3 regions of the Candidatus Thiodiazotropha sp. CDECU1 genome follow, and region 1 is predicted to be linked to each of the others. Evidence: predicted binding sites of a transcription regulator. Region 1 holds the regulator's gene; each other region holds the start of a gene.
The links. The regulator FliA, encoded in region 1, starts transcription of late flagellar genes. The targets are predictions, from matches to a motif close to GCTAAAGTTNNNNNNNNNNCNGCCGATA.

Region 1 (5,887 bases):
GAGAACGAACTCTCTGAGCTGACATGGCGTGATCTTGGACATCGTCGCCCCCAGACACAGGATTTAATCCGCCGCCTGATGGCATTGGGTCTGGATGCGGGTCACTGTAAGGAGTTGGCCTATCGTGTCGAGGACGCCGAGACACCCGAACAGGCATGGCGCCAGGCCCTGACCCAGCTCGGTGCTGAAATACCAGCCGTAAAGCAGGATCTCCTTGATGAGGGCGGCATCCTTGCCCTGGTGGGGCCGACCGGTGTCGGCAAAACCACCACCATTGCCAAGTTGGCCGCCCGATTCTGCCTGCGTCACGGTAACCGCCATCTCGCATTGATATCGGCCGACAGTTACCGGATTGGTGCCCAGGAGCAGTTACAAAACTATGGCCGCATCCTGGATGTGCCGGTTCGCAGCGTCACCACTCCGGAAGAGCTGAACAACGCCCTGCACGCCTTTGCGGATAAGCGTTTGGTCTTGATCGATACCGCCGGTATGGGGCAGAGAGATCTCCAGCTGACGGAACGCCTGGCACTATTGAGCAAAGGAAACCACCCCGTGAAATCACTGCTTACGCTCTCTGCAACCACCCAGCGGTCAGCCTTGAGTCATGCCATTCGAGCATTTGATATCGTCAGTCCGATTGGTGTTGTCTTGACCAAGATGGACGAGGCAGCTTCCCTCGGGGGCGTGCTTTCAGCTGTTCTCGAAGCAAAACTGCCGTTGGCCTTCGTTACCGATGGTCAGCGGGTACCGGAGGATATACACAACGCCTATGCGGATAGGTTGATGAAGCATGCAGTGGAGCTATCCGAACTTATGGGTGGCAGTCCAGATGAGGAGTATCTGGCGATGGCTTTCGGGGGAATGAATGAACATGCACATGTCTGAACAGATCGAAGATCAGGCAACAGGGTTGCGCAGGATGATTAACCCGGAACCGGTGAGGGTGATTGCTGTCACCGGTGGTAAGGGTGGTGTGGGCAAGACCAGTATTTCTGCCAATCTGGGGGTCGCCTTCGCCGAACTCGGTCGCCGGGTAATGCTGCTCGACGCCGATTTGGGATTGGCAAATCTGGACGTACTCCTCGGTTTGCACGCAGAGCGTAATCTGTCCCATGTGATGCAGGGTGAATGCTCACTGGAGGATGTTTTGGTCACCGGGCCCAAGGGAATGAGGGTTGTCCCTGGTGCTTCCGGAATCCAGCACATGGCTGAGATGACCCCTGCCGAAAATGCCGGTTTAATCCAAGCCTTCAGCGAAGTTGCCAACGATGTGGACGTTTTGCTGATCGACACGGCTGCCGGCATTTCCGATCTGGTGATCAGTTTCAGTCGTGCAGCGCAGGAACAGATTGTTGTGGTATGTGATGAACCCGCCTCCATCACGGACGCTTATGCCATTATCAAGCTGCTCAACCGTGAGCACGGAATTAGTCGTTTCCGAATCTTGGCTAATATGGTAAAGAGTGTGCAAGAGGGGCGTGATCTTTACAATAAAATGTGCCGGGTAACCGATCAATACCTGGACGTTATGCTGAACTACATGGGCAGCATTCCTTATGACGAACAACTCCGCAAAGCGGTGCGAAGCCAAAAACCGGTTGTAGAGGCCTATCCACGTTCACGAGTAGCACAGGCATTCAAGAATTTGGCCAAAAAGGCCGATAACTGGCCTGTACCCTCGGGTGTCAGTGGCGATTTACAGTTTTTCGTCGAACGATTGATCCAATTTTCTAGCCAATACGGGGAGGTATGACGGTGAGCGGCTTAGCGACATACACCGCCATGCAGCAACAACAGAACTATGATGATCTGGTGGATCAACATGCCGGACTGGTGAAAAGGATCGCTTATCACCTGATGAACCGGTTGCCACCGAATGTTCAGGCGGATGATCTGATTCAAGCGGGGATGTTGGGCCTGCTCGAGGCGAGCAGAAACTACGACCCCACACAGGGTGCCAGTTTTGAGACCTATGCGGGTATCCGCATACGCGGTGCAATGCTGGATGAAATTCGACGCAGTGACTGGACACCGCGCTCTGTTCATCGCAAGGCGCGCATGGTTGCTGAAGCGATGCGGGAAATCGAGAACCACGAGGGCAGAGATGCGCGTGATGTAGAGGTGGCCGATGCCTTGGATATGAGCCTTGAGGAGTACCATCAAATCCTCAGGGATTCAACGGGTTGTCGAATTTTCAGTCTGGATGAGTTGACCGCAGTGAGTGATGGCTTCCCGGTTGCCAGGGAAGGATCTGCAGATACACCATTCGATGGATTGCAGAAAGACGCCTTCAAGAAGGCATTGGCGGATGCGATTGCTGGCTTGCCCGATCGTGAGCGGCTGGTTATTGCCATGTATTACGATGATGAGATGAATCTTCGTGAAATCGGGCATGTACTGGGTGTGAGTGAGTCTAGGGTTTGTCAAATACACAGTCAGGCGACACTGCGTTTGCGGTCACGACTGACAGATTGGCTTTCATTGGTACACGACGAAGAGTAATGGTTGGCCTGTGATTCGTTGACGGGACGTCAGCACTAACAGGATGGAGGTAGCATTGGACAAGAATATGAAGATCCTCATTGTGGACGACTTTTCCACCATGCGGCGTATTATCAAGAATCTATTGCGTGATCTTGGGTTTAACAACACCCAGGAGGCGGATGATGGTCTCACGGCACTACCCATGCTACAGAGTGGGAATTTCGATTTTCTTGTCTCAGACTGGAACATGCCGGGAATGACAGGTATCGATCTGCTGAAAGCGGTCAGGGCGGATGATAAGTTGGCCGCATTGCCGGTATTGATGGTAACAGCGGAATCTAAACGCGAACAGATCATCGAGGCGGCACAAGCAGGTGTAAACGGCTATGTCGTTAAACCTTTCACTGCCACGACCTTGGAAGAAAAGATCAACAAGATCTTCGAACGCGTGGGTTAAATTGAGGCTGTGTCTGGAGTAAAAAATGGGACAACAAGACAACCAACAACGATTAGAGATTGCAAAGTCCCTCGTTATCAGCTTGGAAGCCGGTGATGATGCGGAATCCGAGCGATTGATAGGTAATCTGACACAAGCAAAGAAAAACGACGACCTGTTCCAAGAGGTGGGTCGCCTGACCCGTGAACTGCATGAAGCCATCAACGGTTTTCTCCTTGATGCCCGAATCTCCGATATGACCAATGTGGAGATTCCGGATGCCAAGGAGCGGCTCACCTATGTCATTACCATGACCGAGCAATCCGCGAATCGGACGCTCACTGCTGTCGAGCATAGTATTCCTCTGATCGAGAAGATTGAACAGGGATCTGCTGAACTTGCTGAGCAGTGGGAGAACCTACGTTCCCAATTACTCAACAAAGAGGATTTCAAGGAGCTGAGCAGTTCACTTTCAAGTTTCCTAAAGAGTACGCAGAGTGATGCCGGTGAATTGCACAAAAACCTGTCTGAAGTGCTAATGGCTCAGGATTTTCAGGATCTTACCGGCCAAATTATTCGCAAGGTCATCACCCTTGTTCATGATGTGGAGGAGAAACTGGTCATGCTGGTGCGTATCACCGGTAGCAAGCTGGAAGATCCCGAACAGAATAAAGACCAAGCTGAAGTGCTTGCGGGACCGGCTATTCCAGGTCTGGATCAGGGCGAACAAGTGACAAACCAGGACGATGTGGACGATCTGCTCTCCAGCCTGGGGTTTTAGTTATTCAGGTTAGGACCGATATAGATTTCAACAACATTCGGTAAAGTTCGGTGATCCACCGGGAGCATTAGATGAGCATCGATGTCAACGACGAAATCCTTCAGGATTTTTTGGTCGAGGCTGGAGAGATACTAGAGCTGTTGAGTGAACAGCTTGTGGACCTGGAGCAGCAACCTGATGATTTCGATCTGCTAAATGCCGTATTTCGCGGTTTTCACACGATTAAGGGCGGTGCGGGATTCCTATCCATAGATCCCTTGGTGGAAGTCTGCCATCGGGCCGAGGATGTCTTCAATATACTGCGCCAGGGACAGCGTAGTGTGGGTCCGGATCTCATGGATTCTGTACTTGAGGTGCTGGATATTGTGAATGCCATGTTCGAGCAGGTACGCGAAGGTATTATGCCGGAACATGCGGATCCGGAACTGATCGAGCGACTGAATAAATTTGCCGTGCCGGAAGGAGAAGAGGAAGAGGAAGAGGAAGAAGAGGCCGCTGCAGAGGAGTCGGCTGATGATGAAGCAGTGGAGGAAACAGATACAGCGGTGGCGGTTGAGGCAGAGGCGGAGGCAGAGACATCAGCGGAGAGTGTGCCGTCTTCATCGGATGATATAAGCGATAACGAATTCGAGTCCTTGCTGGATGCGATTCAAGAACCTGCCCAAGCCGGCAAGGATGACAATATATCCGAGGATGAATTTGAAAACCTGCTGGATGAACTGCACGGCAAGGGTAAATTCACGGGTAAACCCAAGGCAGAAGATAAGGCTAAGAAACCTGCAGCCTCTGATGATATTTCCGAGGATGAGTTCGAGGCCTTACTTGACGAGATCCATGGCGAAGGCAAATTCAATCCCGATAAGCTGAGCAATGAGCAAGCACCCGCCAAGAAAAAGGCCAAGCCGAAAAAAGCGGCAAAGCCCCCTGCAGGTGATGACGATATCAGTGAAGATGAATTTGAAGATCTACTGGATCAGATCCATGGTGCGGGGAAGTTCGATCCGCATAAGATCAAGTCGGATGAGGATGAAACGACCGAGGGTAAAAAGGCACCAAAGCCTGCGCAGAAAATGCCCCCCAAGGGTAAAGCTAAATCCGCAGCCAAAAAATCTACTGCCAAAGCGGCAGCCAAGCCTGCGAAAAAGTCGGCGCCTGATGCAAAAACAGCACCCGCCAAGAAACCTGCCGCAGAGGCTAAACCCAAGGCGGCACCCAAGGCTGCCAGCAGTAAACCTCCCGCCGAAACCACTGTACGCGTGGATACCCAGCGGCTTGACGATATCATGAATATGGTGGGTGAGTTGGTGCTGGTGCGTAACCGTTTGGCGACGCTGAAGGCAACCATGAATGATGAGGACGTATCCAACGCGGTAGGTAACCTGGACGTGGTGACTTCAGACCTGCAGCTGGCGGTGATGAAGACGCGGATGCAGCCGATTAAAAAGGTATTTGGCCGATTCCCACGGGTAGTGCGTGATCTGGCCAGGAGTTTGAAGAAAGAGATCGATCTGGAAATGGTGGGTGAGGATACCGACCTGGACAAAAATCTTGTGGAGGCATTGGCTGATCCTCTGGTGCATTTGGTACGCAACTCGGTTGATCACGGTATTGAACAACCGGAAGAACGCGAATCAAAAGGCAAGCCGAGACGGGGTAGGGTGGTACTTTCAGCCGCCCAGGAAGGTGATCACATTCTGCTATCGATCGCCGATGATGGTAAGGGTATGGACCAGGAGGTGTTACGTAAGAAGGCAGTGGAGAAAGGCATGATGGATAGCGAGGCGGCAGCCCGCCTTGATGACAAGGAGTGTTTCAATCTTATCTTTGCCCCTGGATTTTCCACCAAGACCGAGATCTCCGATGTCTCAGGACGTGGTGTCGGTATGGATGTGGTGAAGACCCGGATTGCGCAAATGAATGGTTCGGTGGAGATAGATTCCGAATGGGGTCAGGGCAGTATCATTATCATCAAACTACCCTTGACACTGGCCATCCTTCCCACCTTGATGGTTGTTTTGGGAGATCAACCCTTCGCACTGCCCCTGGCTAGTGTAGTGGAGATATTCAATCTCAATCTGAAGCGTACAAACGTGGTCGATGGTCAGTTGACTATCATGGTTCGCGAACGCGCCCTGCCACTTTTCTATCTGCGCAATTGGCTGATTCCGGATAATCCGATCAATGAT
Region 2 (5,887 bases), 1.9 Mb from region 1:
GGTGGGGCCCTGCCCCACCATTAAACCCGAAATAGGCGTAGGGTGCGGCTTGCCGCACCATTGTGCCCCGATGTTCGGATTTTTCGGTGCGGCAAGCCGCACCCTACGTGTGAACCATTTGCGTTTATTCGCGTTCATTTGCGGACTCATTGAATTAAAGAAGAAACAGCGATGTGCGTAGGCATCCCCGCCCAAGTGATCGAGGCAGGTGATTTCGTCGCCCGCTGCCGCACCCGCAGTGGGGAGGAGCAGATCAATATGATGCTGACCGGATCCCAACCTGTGGGGACCTGGTTGCTGACCTTTCTTGGCTCCGCACGAGAGGTGATCAGCGAAGAGGATGCACGCAATATCGATAAGGCCCTGGATGGACTCAGCGCCATCATGAGCGAGAATAAGGACATCGATGTGGATCACTACTTTCCCGGCCTCGGGCAGCCCTGAACCGGAAGTGTTTATAAGGTACGTAGGGTGCGGCGAGCCGCACCATTGTGCCCCGATGTTCGGATTTTTCGGTGCGGCAAGCCGCACCCTACGCGTGTAGTGTGTAGGGTGGGGCCCTGCCCCACCCTACTTAAGGAATGGACGATTTTTTTTGCAGGGCAGGGAGTGCCTAAACGAGCCACAATGAGCACCGATATGACTGACCTGAAAGCACTAACCCAACAGATCGAAGATGTTTTCCTGCGCATCGAGCAGGAACAGATGCAGGGAATCCCCCTGCTCAATCCCATGCTGAAGGTGAAGAGCGTAGGTTTCCAGGAATTTGAGGGACGTGTTGTCGGCGTCATCATCACCCCCTGGATGATGAATTTGATGATGTTTCCTGGCGAAGACGAGGACTGGAGCGATATGGCACTGGGGCACAAACAGCCCCACCGTTTTCCCGCCAACCAATACAAGTTCATGGTCAACGAGATTGACGGTATCGGTTGCTGTCAGACCCATTCCCTCTACTCCCCCATGCATGAGTTCGTCGATCAGGAGCATGCAGAGGCGGCTGCGAGAAGTTTTATGCAGACCTTGATGGTCGAGGTCGAACAGCCGGACGAAGATCCCTATGACGAAGAGCTGCTCGGGCGAATATTGCGCGGAGAGGAAGAGGCCGATATCGACGTCGACGGTTTTGCCGTTGCCGAACAGACATTAGACAGCGGAGAAGAGAACCAGGAGTCGCCGATATCACGTCGGGAATTATTACGTAGTATCTATCATCGGGAGACCTGACCCGGCTTTCGCCGGGCGGTCCCGATTCTACCCCATCAAACCTTGAACTGATTGACCATCTGATCCAGCTGAGCAGAGATCTGGGCGACCTCTTCACTCTCTTTAAGTGTGCGGCAGGTCCCCTCGGCTGTCTGGTGGGATACCTCATTGATGGCAATGATGTTCTTGTTGATTTCACTGGCCACGGAGGTTTGTTCTGAGGCTGCGGTGGCGATCAGGGAATTCATCTCACTGATAGACTCCACCGCGTTGGCAATCTGCGCCAAGGCATCGCCCGCTCGGTTGGAGTCGGTAACGCTTTGGTCAGCCTCTTTCTTACTGCCATCCATTACCTTAACCGCCTGGTTGGAGGCCGATACCAACTGCTCGATGATATCCTGAATCTCATGGGTCGCTTCCTGGGTGCGTTGCGCCAGGTTGCGTACCTCGTCAGCCACCACGGCGAAACCGCGACCCTGCTCACCGGCCCGCGCCGCCTCGATAGCCGCGTTCAGGGCAAGTAGATTGGTCTGTTCGGCGATCGCGGTGATCGACTCAGAAACCTGGCCGATGCTTTGCGTACCCTCAGCCAGTTGGCGCACAACCACAGCGGCATCGTCGACCCGCTTGGCCAGACGTTTGATGGAGTCGGATACTTGGGCCACCACATCGCTGCCGTCTCCCGCATTGGATCTCGCCTCAACCGCCGCATGTTCCGCGCCGGCCGCATTTTTCGCCACCTCTTCAGCCGCCAGGCTGAGTTCACCGATAGCTACCGTCAGTTGGGTGGTCTCTTTTTCCTGCTGATCCACCCCATCACGGGTGGTCTTCGTGACCGTCGCCAGCTGTTCGGCGGAGTTTGCTAATCCATCCATGGTTTGAGCCAGATCGGTGATCGTCGGTTGAAATTTGTCCAACATGGTATTGACGGCGGTACCAACCTGATGAAACTCATCATTCGCGCCAAGGGTCACCCGCGGACGTAAATCGGCATCGGCGCCGATCTGCTCCATGGTGCTGCGTAGACCATACAACGGCTTGATCACGACCCTGCGCATGATCATATTGATAATGAAAAGTCCGACCAGTAGCACAAGAAAGTTGATCGCGGCGCCGACCAGCAGCTCGTGATCGATCGCCTTATCCCGCTCTCCCAGAGAGAATGTCAGTCTGCCCGCACCAAGGATCGTCCCTTCCGGCAACGCATGGCAAGTCAAACAGTTGGTGCCATTTCGGTCGGATACGGCGGCAAAGGGTTCGATAATGGTGACAATCCGCTCCCCTTTGATCTCCTCCACTTGAACAATCTGCTCACCATTCAAGGCACGCTTATCAAGGTCGTCCAAGGGCTTCTCATGATCGAATCCTGCGCCAAACGTCTTGTTTACCGCCTCTCCACGCAGCATGCGCACTTCCAGTACACCGTCACGTTTTTCGATCTTCTGTTTCAACATCTCCCTGTTGCCCATGGTCCCGGTAAACATCATGGCATTCATACTGTCGAGGTAACCATGCAGCACATCAAATATCTGATTCTCCGTCAGTCTTAGCAAGCGATCCTTTTGCTGGTGTGCAGAATAGATGGTTACAACTGACATGATGAGTATAAAAATCAGGGCCATCGGGGTCAGAATCTTCCACTGCACCGAGATGTACTTACTCATGGTCAAACCTTCTCTCAAATGAAACAAACTGGGTATCTGTCTCTATTTCTCGGCAACATATGGAAACTCTTGAGTAAATTTACTGATTTTCAAGCAAATATCAGGGCGGGACAGAAACTTAGAGGATTGATAGCGGATTTTTTTACGCCATCCGCATAACAGAGTAAAACAGAAGACTATTCATACCCAATAATGGCTCCACATGCTATTTGATATGGGCCTTCACCCTGTCATCAATGAGAGTGCTAAAGAATCCGGGGCGTCTCCCGACACAGTGTATGTGGACTAAATAGGGTCAGCTACCGGTGTTTTTGCACCCGGTATGACCGGTATGAAACTGTTTTGGAGTTTTCTGATGCGCAAAATCGCAATTGCTTCAATGATTCTGGCAACACTCTTCACCCATGGCGTAATAGCTGACCAGACCCTGGCCATGCGCTCGGGTTGCCTTGGCTGCCATAAAGCCGATGCGAAGCTGGTTGGACCGGCCTTCAAGGAAGTCGCTGCTAAATACAGCAGTGAAGCTGGTGCTGTTGACCGACTCGCAGCGAAAGTAAAAGCAGGAAGCACACCCGGTGAACCCCTGGTTTGGGGTAGTGTCGCCATGCCACCTAGCCAGGCGAGTCTAGATGATATAAAGGGTGTAGTTAGCTGGGTAATGACCCTTAAATAGGCGTCGTCTTTGCCCCGATGGACCCTTCTGCATATCAGGGGTATGCAGGCAAAATTATTCTTCCTTATAATGGAAGCAGTACTTTAGGTTGGACATACCAAGTGGATTACTGTGCGGGTTAAAACAGTCAATCCTATAAATAGATTCATTAAGGAGCTCTTCAATGTCTAGTAGCACGACTCTCTTACTTTCATCGACACTCTGCGCCTCCCTTTTGGTGGGCTGCAGTGCCGGGCCGGCGCCGGTAAGTTTCAAGTCAGAGGTCAAACCGTTGGTCGACAAATATTGCACAGAATGTCATCTATCCGGGGGGGCAGGAGCAGAAGCCAGCGGTTTTATCACCGCGAGCTATGCAAGCCTGATGAAAGGCACCAAGTTTGGCCCCGTGGTGGTGGCCGGCGATCCGCTCTCCAGCTCGTTTTACCGCCTGGTTGCCGGCAAGGTCGATCCGTCGATTCGCATGCCCCATGGCAAGGAGGCGTTAAGTGAGGTGGAGATCGCCGTGATCGAAAACTGGATTGCTCAGGGGGCCGAAAACAACTGACCTCATATACCTCCTTACTCAGCACCTAAAAAGCCATGCCGGCGCGCATGGCTTTTTTATTTCCTGTAGTAACCCCCTGACCGGTACTGCAAATAGACCCATCCCCCCTTTTTAAGCCGCCAGCGAACCGTTATGATGCACCGACTGGAAAGTGCTAACCATGAGGATTCCATGAAAAAAACACCACTTACCCTACTCCCATGCCTGTTGTTAATGGCCTTTTTATCCGTCAACGCTTGGGCTGACCAGGTACAGGTATTGATGAAGACATCGATGGGCGAAATCGAAGTGTCACTAAACAAGGAGAAGGCGCCAAAAACCGTCGAGAACTTCGTCCAATATGCCCGGGATGGCTTCTACAACGGCACAATCTTCCACCGCGTCATCAAAGACTTCATGATCCAGGGCGGAGGTTTCACCGAATCCATGGATAAGAAGCAGACCCGGGACCCGGTGGAAAATGAAGCAAACAACGGCTTGAAAAACAGGCGCGGCACCATTGCCATGGCGCGAACCTCCGCACCCCATTCCGCGACAGCCCAATTCTTTATCAACCATAAAGACAATGGCTTTCTCGATTATCCCGGGCAGGACGGCTGGGGTTATGCTGTATTTGGTGAAGTCACCAAGGGCATGGAGATTGTAGACACTATCGCCAAGCAACCTATCGGAGTTACCGGAGGTATGCGCAATGTTCCCAAGTCTCCCATCATCATCGAGAAGGTCACTGTTCTCGAGTAAACCATTTTACACTCAAGCTACTGCAAACAGGATATTTCATGATCACATTGACAACAAATCTCGGCCCCATCGTCATTGAACTGGACGAGGCCAATGCCCCGAAAACCTGTGACAACTTCAAACAATATGTACAGGATGGCTTTTTCGACGGCACAATCTTTCATCGGGTCATCGATAATTTCATGATCCAGGGAGGTGGCTTTCTGCCCGGCATGATCCAGAAACAGACCGGTGAGCCGATTGAGAATGAGGCCAAGAACGGCCTGTCAAATGAGATTGGCACCATTGCCATGGCGCGAACCATGGAACCCCATTCCGCCACTGCGCAATTTTTCATCAATGTGGCGAATAACAAATTCCTTGACCATCCGGGTCAGGATGGCTGGGGCTACTGCGTTTTCGGCAAGGTCACCAGCGGTATGGACGTGATCAACCAGATCAAAGGGACAGCCACCACCACCCAGGCAGGACACCAGGATGTGCCGGTGGAGGATATTGTGATCGAGAAGGCTGAAATCTCTGAGTGACCCAACAGCTGTTTATATCTGATCTGCACCTATCCATCGAGCGGATGGATCAGGTGCAGCTATTCCTTCGTTTCCTCACAGACCGGGCCCCAAAGGCGGACCATCTCTATATCCTGGGTGACCTGTTCGATGCCTGGGTGGGGGATGACTATGAAGCACCACCGATTCCAAGCATAAAGCAGGCTATGCGACGACTCAGCCAATCCGGCACCCGGTTGTGGTTGATGCACGGCAATAGGGATTTTCTCATTGGGGATGACTTTTGCAGGGATACCGGGGCCACCCTGTTGCAGGATCCTACCCTGGTGGATCTGTACGGCAGTCCAACCCTGCTGATGCACGGCGATCTGTTGTGTACCGACGATCAGGCCTATATGGAATTTCGCCGGGAAATACGTGATCCGGAGAATATCAAGCGCCTGCTCAGCCAATCGATTCAACAGCGATTGACCCTGGCAAACAGCTACCGGGCCAAGAGTGGCGAGGCCAAATCACTGAAACCGGAATCGATCATGGATGTCAATCAGGAGAC
Region 3 (5,887 bases), 1.7 Mb from region 1:
TGCCGATGATGTATTGACCTTCCTGCAACGACATAAACTGAAGCGCCTGGATCTTACCGGGGGCGCACCGGAGTTGAACGCCAATTTCCGCTATCTGGTAAAACAGGCAAGGCAGCTGGGTGTGCATGTCATCGATCGCAGCAACCTGGTTATCTTGCTGGAGCAGGGACAGCAGGATCTGGCCGATTTTCTGGCCCAACAGCGGGTTGAGATCGTCGCTTCCTTACCCTGCTATCTGGAGGAGAACGTAGACCAACAACGTGGCAAAGGGAGCTATGCAGGCAGTATCGAGGCATTGATCAAACTGAATCGCCTGGGCTACGGCATGCCTGAGAGTGGCTTGATGCTGAATCTTGTCTATAACCCGATAGGTCCCACCCTGCCACCGTCACAAGCTCCCCTCGAGTCGGAGTATAAAAAGCAGTTGCTGGAAGGTTATGGTATTCATTTCAATCAACTGTTGACCATAACCAATATGCCGATCCAACGTTTTGGCAGCTATCTGCAATCCAAAGGTGAATTCAACAGCTATCTGCAGCTACTGCGGGATGCCTATCGACCCTACAATCTGGAGAATGTCATGTGCCGCACTCTATTGAGTGTTGACTGGCGTGGTTATCTCTACGACTGTGATTTTAACCAGATGCTGAAGATCCATCTTAAAATAGAGAACAGGGTGCGACCTCGCCTGAGAGATCTGTTCGAGGCGGATCTGACAGACCTGCCGATCCAGGTTGCAGAGCATTGCTACGGCTGTACTGCCGGTCAAGGTAGTAGTTGTGGGGGCGCATTGAAAGAGTAATCCGATTTACCGGGATTTGGTGGTGTCTGGTCTTCACAACAACGACTCAATGATGATAAGCATTATTATCCCCTGCCTGAATGAGGGGCCGGGTTTAGAGCGCTGTTTGATGGATCTGCAACCATTGCGCGGAGCTGGCCATGAGTTGATTCTGGTTGATGGTGGCAGCCGTGATCTGGCGTTGATTGGGAATTTGCAATCCTATGTGGATAGAGTGCTGCATGTGTCTCCGGGAAGGGCGCGCCAGATGAATAGTGGTGCCATGGAGGCATGCGGGGATATCTACTGGTTCTTGCATGCCGACAGCAGGGTTGGAGAAGCTATGGGGAGTGCCATTTTGCAGGCTGTCGGCGGCGAACCGAGGTGGGGACGTTTCGATGTCAGGCTGAGTGGCGCTCAGCCCCTGTTCCGGATAATTGAGCGGATGATGAATTGGCGCTCCTGTTTCAGTGGCATCGCAACCGGGGACCAGGGCATCTTTATGCATCGCCAGCTGTTTGAAAAGGTAGGGGGGTTTCCTGAACAACCGCTGATGGAGGATATCGCCATAAGTCGACGCCTGAAACGACTCACCTCCGGGGTTTGTCTGCCTGGCCCCCTGGTAACCTCCAGCCGTCGCTGGGAGTCACAGGGGATTATCCGCACCATTATGCTGATGTGGATGTTGCGCTTCGCCTATTGGATCGGTATCAGTCCAAAATTCCTTGTCAGGCTCTATCCAGCAGTGCCGGGCTGAACCGGTCATGCAGCAGTGTGCAATCCTGATCTTTGCCAAGACGCCTGCTGTGGGTGCAGTGAAAACACGCCTGATTCCCGCCATTGGCGAGGCGGCGGCGACCCAGCTCTATATCCGACTTCTGTTACGCCTGGTCGACTGGACTTGCAGGCAAACCCCGTATGCGACGGAACTCTGGGTGACCCCGGATCGTGGGCATCCCCTGTGGCAACAACTTGCCGCTGAGTATGAGTTGCCCATCCACCTGCAGCAAGGTGATGATCTGGGAGCGCGGATGGGGCTGGCTACACAACAGGCCCTTACCCGTCATCGCCATATCATACTGGTTGGGGTGGACTGTCCTGCATTGGCTCTACCCCATATAGAGCAGACCGCGCGTTGGTTGAGCGAGGGCGAAGAGGCGGTGCTGGGGCCAGCCGAGGATGGAGGTTATGTCCTGCTAGGTCTGAATAGCTACCACAGACGTCTTTTCGAGGGACACAACTGGGGTGGCGGCGATGTGGCGGCATCGACCAGACAGGTGTTCTCTGAATTGGGCTGGCATTGGCGGGAGTTGGCGCAACTCTGGGATCTGGATAGACCCCAGGATCTGGAACGATTGCAGCGTGAATATCCTGGACTATGCCGGTTTTGAGGGACCTCTGTACAACTACCTGATGCCGACTGAATGCGGGATCAGGCCTTACCCAATGACTTTGAGGTGGTGTTGGGTTTCGATTCACCGGAAGCGCCGTAGGTCTTGTCGCTTTGACTGATGCCACGCAGGATATCCAGTGATTGGGTGACATGGCGCTGATTGAGTTGAACGGCTCCGCCATTGATCTCATTCTGCTTGTGGCACGCCTCCAGCAGGGAGGTGAATCGCTGCCAGGTGGCGGCCGCCCGCTGATTGTCGCTGCATTGTTGGATAAAGGTTTCTGTCCCTTGCTTGTCCGCAACAAGTCCCTGTTGTTCGATGAACCGGTTATGTGCAAGCACAGCGGCTTCCACCTGTGTCAGCTGTTGTTTTTTCTGCTCCAGCTGGTCCTGTAGCTGTTGCGGTGATCCCTTTTGCAACAGGGCATGTTCCGCACGCAGCAGATCGAGCAGCCGTTGGGACTGCTCAATCTCGTTATCCAGGATTTTGACGAAGGCCTCAGCGGTCTCGGATGAATAGTTCATGGGAGTCAGGGCAGTGACAGTTCCATTGCCAACATCTTATCCGCTGCGGTCTGCGGATCGATGGTGAAGCTACCGGTGGCAAGGGCTTTCTGCACAGCCTCCACCTTCTGCGCATCGACGATGGGCATTGCGGCGATGCGTGCCTCCAATTCCAACAGCTTGCCGGCAGAACCGGTCATATCAAACCGATCCTTACGGGAGGTTGTGGATGTGGCGGAACGTTTGCCTCCCGGCAAGCCAGAGCGTGTCACCAGACCACTGTCTCCCGTACCCTTCAGATTACTGCTGGAGAGACTATTGATTTCAACCGCCATGGCTTATCCTCGTTTACTTGTCGCTTACTCTAAATATCGACTTCCGGCACTGTTACTTTAGTTGCTGACTCCCTTACTCGAGAGTTAGATTCCCCGGGAATCAGCCTCAAATTGTGTTCAGTCCACCCTTACCAGCCCTTCCGAGATGACTCGTGCTTGCAGCTTTTTCTTCGATTTTACATTCATCACCGGTATCAAGTCGCCCGGATTACCGTTTTTCATCGCCTTGCCCTGCATGCGCACTTCGATGCTGCCCGCGGCCGCCAGTATGGTGACCTGTTCACCCCGTGCGACGGTCTTTTGCACCACCAGCAATGAAGGTGTAACGACCTTGCCCCTGCGGAGTGTGCGCTTCAGCGTCCGGCCGACGATCTCATCGACGGATTCATAATAACCTCTAAGCAGGTGAGTGGTATCTGAAATTTCCAGTTTCACGTCGGCTTTGGTGATTGCCTGGCCTCTGGCCAGATCCCGGGTCGCGATCACCACCGGTAATTCGAGACCGACCTTGGCGGAGACATACAGCGACCAGGGTGCCGGGCTCTCGCAGCGAACACCCACCGAGGTACGCCCCATTTTACTCCCGCCGGGTGGACTGAAGGTCTGCAATGGGCTATCGCATTGGCTCAGTTTGAGGCGGTGATCCAGGGGTGTAATGACAATCTTTGCATGGCTGTTCTGCTTCGCCACGCTTTGCAGCAGATACTCCTTGACCGCATCGGCGATTGAGTCATGGGACTGATGGAGCCCATTCGCCCCGTGACTGATTGCTGTGGCCGTGAACAGGAGCATTGCCAGCAGTGTCTCAATTATCACTTTTTTCCGTAGCATGATCTTGGTCTCTCGATTGATTGCTTAAATTATATGCAATCACCATGCCGTGATATTTGGCAGTGTAAATCGGACTATGGCTCGCAGCACTAAAGGTCACTCCGTTAAAGCCGCCATACTCTATGTAATGAACTTCTCGAACTACGGGGTGGAAAAACCATGGCTGGCGTCTTGGACAATGTCGATTTACGAACCAAACTAGCCGGACAGAACCGATTGGAATTGTTGCTTTTTCGGTTGCAGGGACGCCAGGTCTTCGGCATTAATGTGTTTAAAGTGAAAGAGGTCGTACAGTGTCCTCATCTCACAGAATTACCTGGTTCCAACCCGGTTATTCGTGGTGTCGCCTCTCTCAGGGGCAACAATATACCGGTGATGGATCTGAGTAACGCCATAGGCGGCCCAAGGATGGAGAAAGCAACGGACTATTTCATCATCATTACCGAATACAATCGTCGACAGCTCGCCTTTCTGGTTGGCAGTGTCGAACGTATTGTCAACACTCACTGGGAGGATATTCTGCCCCCACCTAAGGGATTGGGACGCAGCAGTTATATGACTGCAGTCACCGAAATCGATGATATGCTGGTTGAAATCATCGATGTGGAGAAGGTACTCAGTGAAGTGTTGGGTATCGATGAGGATTTGACTCAGCCTGTGGAGGAGACAGGTGCAGATCTGAGCAAGTTGAAGATTCTGGTGGTTGACGACTCAATGGTGGCACGCAATCAGATCAAAAAGGTCTTGAATGAGATAGGCATAGAGGCGGTGCTGGCGAAAGATGGCAGCGAGGCGCTGAATCTGCTTCTTAAGTGGTCGGAAGAGGGTAACTTAAATGATTGGTTGGCAATGGTAATTTCCGATATTGAAATGCCGCAAATGGACGGCTACTCGCTGGTGACGGCGATACGGGACAATCCCAAACTGTCAGATCTGTATGTCATCCTGCACTCTTCATTGAGTGGCGTATTCAATGAGAGCATGGTGAAAAAAGTAGGCGCCGATCATTTTCTCGCCAAGTTCATGCCGGATGAATTGGTCAGCCGCGTCACCGAGCGTATAAAGTGCTTGGCCTAACTGTTTTACCTGAATAAATAAGCTAGAAATAAAAAAATGTATCATCGGTCAGCCAGCATATCACCGGCGGAGTATGAGTCGTTCAAGTCTTTTCTCCAGCAGGCATGTGGAATTTTGCTGGGTAGCGGAAAGGAGTATCTGGTCTCCAGTAGATTGAATAGTATAATAAAAGAGGCGCAGGTCGATTCTCTGGGCGCCTTGATGGATCTGATTCGATCACCAGCCCATACACGCCTGAAGGTGAAGGTCATCGATGCCATGACCACCAATGAAACCTTCTGGTTTCGGGATATTGGCCACTACATTTTGTTGAAAGAGACCATTCTGCCTGATCTGAATCAGCAACGAGGCGGTTCGATACGTATCTGGTCAGCTGCCTGTTCGAGTGGTCAGGAGCCTTACAACATCAGCATGATCACACAGGAGTTTCAAACCTTGAAACCCTCGGCCAGGCCGGTGCAGGTTGTCGCTACCGATATCTCGAGCAAGATGCTGGATGAGGCGCGCGCAGGTGTCTACTGTGGTCTCGCAGTTGAACGGGGCCTTACCCAGGAACAAAAAAACAGGTTCTTCCTGCCCAAAGAGCGCTGTCTCGAAGTAAAGCCTGAGATCAAGCGCCGGGTCAGTTTCAGTTCCCTGAACCTGGCTAGCAGCTATCACGGCCTGGGAAAATTCGATGTCATTTTCTGCCGTAATGTACTCATCTACTTCTCCAATGAATTGAAGCGAGATATTGTCGACCGGATGGCTAACGCATTGAATCCAGGAGGCTATCTGTTTCTGGGGTCCACCGAATCGATCAACCAGCTGACCGATCGTTTTGAGATGAAGGTGGGTCACGGCGGCATCTCATATCGTTTGAAGTCCTAAACGGCAAAGCTTGCCGTGATGCGGCACCCCCTTGCCGCACTCCTGGCGTAAAAAGTCCCTTTCCCCTCCCAATACAGCAGCGAACAGGTTTGGCAC

Region 2: a site for FliA is predicted at 2,918-2,945, ahead of R2K28_RS03810 (methyl-accepting chemotaxis protein). Genes of this name have one in related genera too.
Region 3: a site for FliA is predicted at 3,048-3,075, ahead of flgM (flagellar biosynthesis anti-sigma factor FlgM). Genes of this name have one in related genera too.

The regions. Positions count from the first base shown of each region.
Region 1 covers NZ_OY734020.1:2,724,075-2,729,961, reverse strand. Annotated here, with positions in the region: gene flhF (flagellar biosynthesis protein FlhF) at 1-885, shown strand, start outside; gene R2K28_RS12435 (MinD/ParA family ATP-binding protein) at 872-1,753, shown strand; gene R2K28_RS12430 (RNA polymerase sigma factor FliA) at 1,756-2,502, shown strand; gene cheY (chemotaxis response regulator CheY) at 2,570-2,941, shown strand; gene R2K28_RS12420 (protein phosphatase CheZ) at 2,967-3,701, shown strand; gene R2K28_RS12415 (chemotaxis protein CheA) at 3,773-5,887, shown strand, end outside.
Region 2 covers NZ_OY734020.1:826,004-831,890, reverse strand. Annotated here, with positions in the region: gene R2K28_RS03820 (HypC/HybG/HupF family hydrogenase formation chaperone) at 172-444, shown strand; gene hybE ([NiFe]-hydrogenase assembly chaperone HybE) at 640-1,227, shown strand; gene R2K28_RS03810 (methyl-accepting chemotaxis protein) at 1,263-2,870, opposite strand; gene R2K28_RS03805 (c-type cytochrome) at 3,226-3,543, shown strand; gene R2K28_RS03800 (c-type cytochrome domain-containing protein) at 3,707-4,087, shown strand; gene R2K28_RS03795 (peptidylprolyl isomerase) at 4,259-4,828, shown strand; gene R2K28_RS03790 (peptidylprolyl isomerase) at 4,867-5,355, shown strand; gene R2K28_RS03785 (UDP-2,3-diacylglucosamine diphosphatase) at 5,352-5,887, shown strand, end outside.
Region 3 covers NZ_OY734020.1:977,447-983,333, forward strand. Annotated here, with positions in the region: gene arsS (arsenosugar biosynthesis radical SAM (seleno)protein ArsS) at 1-802, shown strand, start outside; gene R2K28_RS04480 (TIGR04283 family arsenosugar biosynthesis glycosyltransferase) at 852-1,538, shown strand; gene R2K28_RS04485 (TIGR04282 family arsenosugar biosynthesis glycosyltransferase) at 1,546-2,172, shown strand; gene R2K28_RS04490 (flagella synthesis protein FlgN) at 2,214-2,699, opposite strand; gene flgM (flagellar biosynthesis anti-sigma factor FlgM) at 2,705-3,013, opposite strand; gene flgA (flagellar basal body P-ring formation chaperone FlgA) at 3,131-3,844, opposite strand; gene R2K28_RS04505 (chemotaxis protein CheV) at 4,004-4,921, shown strand; gene R2K28_RS04510 (CheR family methyltransferase) at 4,958-5,791, shown strand.